Regions from separate parts of the Acidiphilium sp. 20-67-58 genome, predicted to be linked through region 2. Evidence: predicted binding sites of a transcription regulator. Region 2 holds the regulator's gene; the other holds the start of a gene.
What was found. Region 2 encodes HrcA, which represses chaperone genes, less so after heat shock. Its sites were predicted from a motif close to GTTNGCACTCNCNNNNNGNGAGTGCNAAC; they were not measured.
Positions count from the first base shown of each region.

Region 1: the regulator HrcA is predicted to act here: its motif matches at 1,214-1,242, upstream of groES (co-chaperone GroES).

Region 1 covers NZ_NCAS01000011.1:107,943-110,338, reverse strand. Annotated here, with positions in the region: gene B7Z76_RS06120 (hypothetical protein) at 1-640, opposite strand, end outside; gene B7Z76_RS06115 (usg protein) at 782-1,108, opposite strand; gene groES (co-chaperone GroES) at 1,326-1,640, shown strand; gene groL (chaperonin GroEL) at 1,685-2,396, shown strand, end outside.
Region 2 covers NZ_NCAS01000014.1:33,969-36,364, reverse strand. Annotated here, with positions in the region: gene rph (ribonuclease PH) at 1-178, opposite strand, end outside; gene hrcA (heat-inducible transcriptional repressor HrcA) at 244-1,347, shown strand; gene B7Z76_RS07440 (hypothetical protein) at 1,344-1,973, shown strand; gene B7Z76_RS07435 (glycosyltransferase family 2 protein) at 2,153-2,396, shown strand, end outside.

The DNA.
Region 1 (2,396 bases), on a different contig from region 2:
TGGCGCCGAACCCGCCCGAAAGGCCGAGCGCCGGGGTTGAAACCCCGCCGCCCAGCACGGCCAGGCCCTCGGCCGCCGCCGAGAGCACGAGCCGCCCCGAGGCCGCGTAGTCGAGTTTCGCGCCAACCCCCGCCAGCACCGCGTGATAGAAACTGCCATACCCGCCGCTGCCGCCAATATTGCGCGACCAGCTCTGATACCCGAGCGCGACGAAGGGGATCACGCTCGTCGCCCGGCCCAGCGGCACCGCGGTGCCAAGCTGCACCTCGACATGATTGAACCGCGCGCTGTCCGACTGGTCATAGGGTCGCGGCACGCCGGCGCCACCCTGGAGATATCCCTGATATCCGAGCGCCCCGCCCGAGAAATCATACACGACGCCGGTATAGATATCGGGCAGCCCGAACGCCGGCCCGAGCCGCGAGACTCCGGCGCTGAACCCGGGCAGCACGCCGCTTTCCCGATCGATCCCGCCACTCTCGCGATAGGTATATCCGCTCGCCGTCACCCCGAGCGAGATCCTGGTCTCGCTCGCCACGATCGCCGGGTTCACCCCGTCGGCGCGGGCAGCGACGACCGACGACGCAACGCCCAGCGCCACACCCAGAACGAGGAGAAATTGTCGCGTCACGCCCGCCATCACAGTCACCCTTGCGCCACGCATGTTATCGCATGGATGACTGAACGTATCCTTAACCGCACCGCAGGGCTGCAATTCCGGTAATTGTGTTACCTCGGCGCCACGCTCGCCGCAGTCCGCCGCGCGGCGCGCACCTGCCCCTCAGTGAAGCTGGAACATATGCGGGCTGCGCATCTCCCCGGGCGTGATCAGCGCGGCGGTGCCCACCCGCACCGAATGCAGCCTGCCCTCGATCTGCCGGCTCCAGAAATCGAGGAACTGGTGCAGCACCGGATAGCGCGGCGCGATATCGAGGTCCTGCCAAACGTAACTCTGCAGAACGCCCGGATGGTCGGGCAGGTGGTAGAGAATCTCCGCGGTTGTCAGCCGGTATCCCTCGAGCTGTCGGCTCATCATCATGGTCTGTCTCCGTCGCGCTGTCATTGGCGGGCCGTGGCAGTCCGCTCCTCCAGACCATGACGATGCCATGACAGCCCCGGGGTTTGGCAAGAAAAATATTTCTTATCAATACTTTAGCACTCATCATGGGCAAGTGCTGCCGGGCTTGACATCCTCCGCCCGTAACCCTATCCCTTTGGCACTCTCCCGGAGAGAGTGCTAGCAAGCATCCGGTGCCTATCGAAAGGGCCGGCGCTGCTGAGCCCGATACTGTTGCAACAGACTTCTGAAGTCAGGAGCGAGCCACATGAAATTCCGTCCCCTGCACGACCGGGTGGTCGTTCGCCGGCTGAATGCCGAGGAAAAGACCGCCGGCGGCATCATCATCCCCGACACCGCCAAGGAAAAGCCGATGGAAGGCGAAGTCATCGCCGTCGGCCCGGGCGCCCGTAACGAGACCGGCGCCATCGTCGCGCTCGACGTCAAGGCCGGCGACCGCATCCTGTTCGGCAAGTGGTCGGGCACCGAGGTCAAGATCGACGGTGAAGAGCTGCTGATCATGAAGGAATCCGACATCATGGGCATCATCGAGGGTACGGCTTCCAAGAAGAAGGCCGCCTGATCACCCCCGGTTTCCCCTCCGATATCGTATAAAGGAAATTACTCATGGCTGCTAAAGACGTCCGTTTCGGGGCCGACGCCCGCGAGCGCCTCATTCGCGGTGTCGACCTCCTCGCCAACGCGGTGAAGGTCACCCTCGGCCCCAAGGGCCGCAACGTCGTCATCGAGAAGAGCTTCGGTTCGCCCCGCATCACCAAGGACGGTGTGACGGTCGCGAAGGAAATCGAACTCGCCGACAAGTTCGAGAACATGGGCGCGCAGATGGTGCGCGAAGTGGCCTCGAAGACCAACGACCTCGCCGGTGACGGCACCACCACCGCGACCGTCCTCGCCCAGGCGATCGTCCGCGAGGGTGCGAAGGCGGTTGCCGCCGGCATGAACCCGATGGATCTGAAGCGCGGCATCGACAAGGCGGTCAGCGCCATCGTCGAAGAGCTCAAGAAGCGCACGAAGAAGATCACGACCCCGAGCGAAACCGCCCAGGTCGGCACCATCTCCGCCAACGGCGAAGCCGAGATCGGCAAGATGATCTCCGAGGCGATGCAGAAGGTCGGCAACGAGGGCGTCATCACGGTCGAGGAAGCCAAGGGCATCCAGACCGAACTCGACGTCGTCGAAGGCATGCAGTTCGACCGTGGCTACGTCTCGCCCTACTTCATCACCAACCCGGAAAAGATGGTCGCGGATCTCGACAGCCCGTACATCCTGATCCACGAGAAGAAGCTCTCCGGCCTGCAGCCGATGCTGCCGCTGCTCG
Region 2 (2,396 bases):
GGCCGGCACCGCGCAGGAAGCCCGGCACCCGGCCCTCCACGCTCGCCGCGCACAGCACCTCGGTGCCGCCCATGCGGATCAGTGCCGAGCCTTCGGCATGGTGGGAGAAGCCGGTGACGATCTCCACCTGGCGCAGCGCATCGGCCGCGCGGCCGCTCGGTCTCTTGATTTCGGGCATCGGTCCACTCCTGTCGGAAAAACGTGTCGCTTGATTTTCGCCCCGCGATACCCGACTCTGGCGCCATGGACCAGACATCCAAGCGTTCCTCCGCCCGCACCGGTCGGCCGAAGCCGGCGATCGGGCCGATGCGCCTGCCGCCGGGGCTCGATGAACGCTCCGCCGCGGTGCTGCGCGAAATCGTTGAACAATATGTCGAGACCGGCGAGCCGGTGGGCAGCCGCACGCTCTCGCGCCTGCTGCCGATGGGCCTGTCGCCGGCGACGATCCGCAACGTGATGGCAGACCTGACCGATGCCGGGCTGCTGTTCTCGCCGCATATCTCGGCCGGACGACTGCCCACCGAGCGCGGCTTGCGCCTGTTCGTCGACGGGTTGCTGCATTTCGGCGAATTGTCGGACGAGGAGCGCGAGCGGATCGAGGCCGCACTCGCCCAGTCCGGCCGGTCGATCCAGGACACGCTGACCGAGGCCTCCGCCCTGCTCTCGGGCCTGTCGCAGGCGGCGGGGATCGTGCTGGCGCCGAAATCGGAAGGGGCGGTGAAGCATATCGAATTCGTGCCGCTGAGTTCCGGCCGTGCCCTCGTCGTGCTCGTCTCGGCGGATGGCCAGGTCGAGAACCGGGTGATCGAAACGCCGCCCGGCGTGCCGCCCTCGACGCTGCAGGAGGCGAGCAACTACCTCAATGCCCAGCTCTCCGGCCTGTCGCTTGGCGAATTGCGGGTTCGCGTCGCCGATGACATGAAGGCCGACCGCTCGGCGCTGGACGATCTCGCCGCCGGTATCGTCGAGGCCGGTCTCGCGACCTGGTCGGCCGAGGGCAGGGGCGGCTCGCTGATCGTGCGCGGCCAGGCGCGGCTGCTCGCCGATGTCGACCAACTGGAAAAACTCGCCTCCGTCCAGCAGCTCTTCGAGCGTCTGGAAGCGCAGGAGACGATGCTGAAGCTGCTCGATCTCGCCGAGCGGTCCGACGGTGTGCGCATCTTCATCGGCGCCGAAAGCGGGCTGTTCGGCGCCTCCGGCATGTCGATGGTCGTCGCCCCGGCGCGCTCGCGCGACGACCGCATCGTGGGCGCGATCGGCGTGATCGGGCCGACGCGGATCAATTATGGGCGCATCATCCCGGTGGTGGACTATACCGCGCGGGTGATCGGGAGGCTGCTGGGATGAGGCGAATTGGGAAACGGCTGCCGCGTGGCGGCTTCAAGCGCAATGCGGCGGCGGCTTTCGGGCTGCTGCTCCTGCCGGCCCTCGCACAGGCAGCGCCGCGCGTCATCCCCGTGCGCGATGCGCGCGCGGTCTATCGGGTGAGCCAGCCCGGCCGCCCCGCGCAGACCTGGGCGGTGCGGTTCGATGCGGCTGACGGCCTGGTGCGAGCGACCAGCCTGTCCGGCACGCCGATGCCGATGACCGTCCTGCTCGACCTTCACGACGGGCGGGCCCAGCTCGTGCTGACGCAGATGCACGCGCTGGTGAACGTTCCTGGCGTTGCCGGCGCCATGGCGCGGGTGATGGCGATGCAGGGCGCGCATTTCACCCCGCTGGGGCCGGCAACCATCGCCGGCATGCGCTGCACCCGCTACCTCGTCCTGCGGCGCAACGCCTCGGGCACCGCCTGCCTGACACCGGATGGCTTCGCCCTCGCCGCCGCGGGTGGCGACACACACGGGCATGTGAGCGTCGAGGCGCTGTCCTTGCGCCTTGCCCCGCAACCGGCGAGCGATTTCGCGCCGCCCGCCGGCTATTCGCAGGTCACCCTGCCGCCATCGATGCTTGCGGGGTTGCTCGGACAATAGAGCATCATCCGATCAGATGGAGTCATATGATCGAATAAAGATGCTCTGTTTCCAAATATGGTAGAGCACGACATCCGATCCGAACGGATCGGAAAGCGTTCTAAACTACGACAGGATACGATTTCTTCGCCCGTTATCTTCATTGTTCTCGTTTTTATTTCAAAAATTTTTGATCCAACATGGCAAGATACAGATTTTCCGTTGTCGCCTGTGCGCGCTGGGAGTCGCCATTCATCGTCGAGTGGCTGAACTACTACCGATCGATCGGCTTCGATCATGTGTTCCTCTACTGCAACGACGACGATCCAAGGGAACTCTACGGCACGTGTCTGCCGTTCGTTCTGGGCAATGATCCGTTCGTCACCTTCCGGCATTATCCGGTGCAGGGCGAGCAATTGCGGATGTACAGTCACTTCCTGCGGC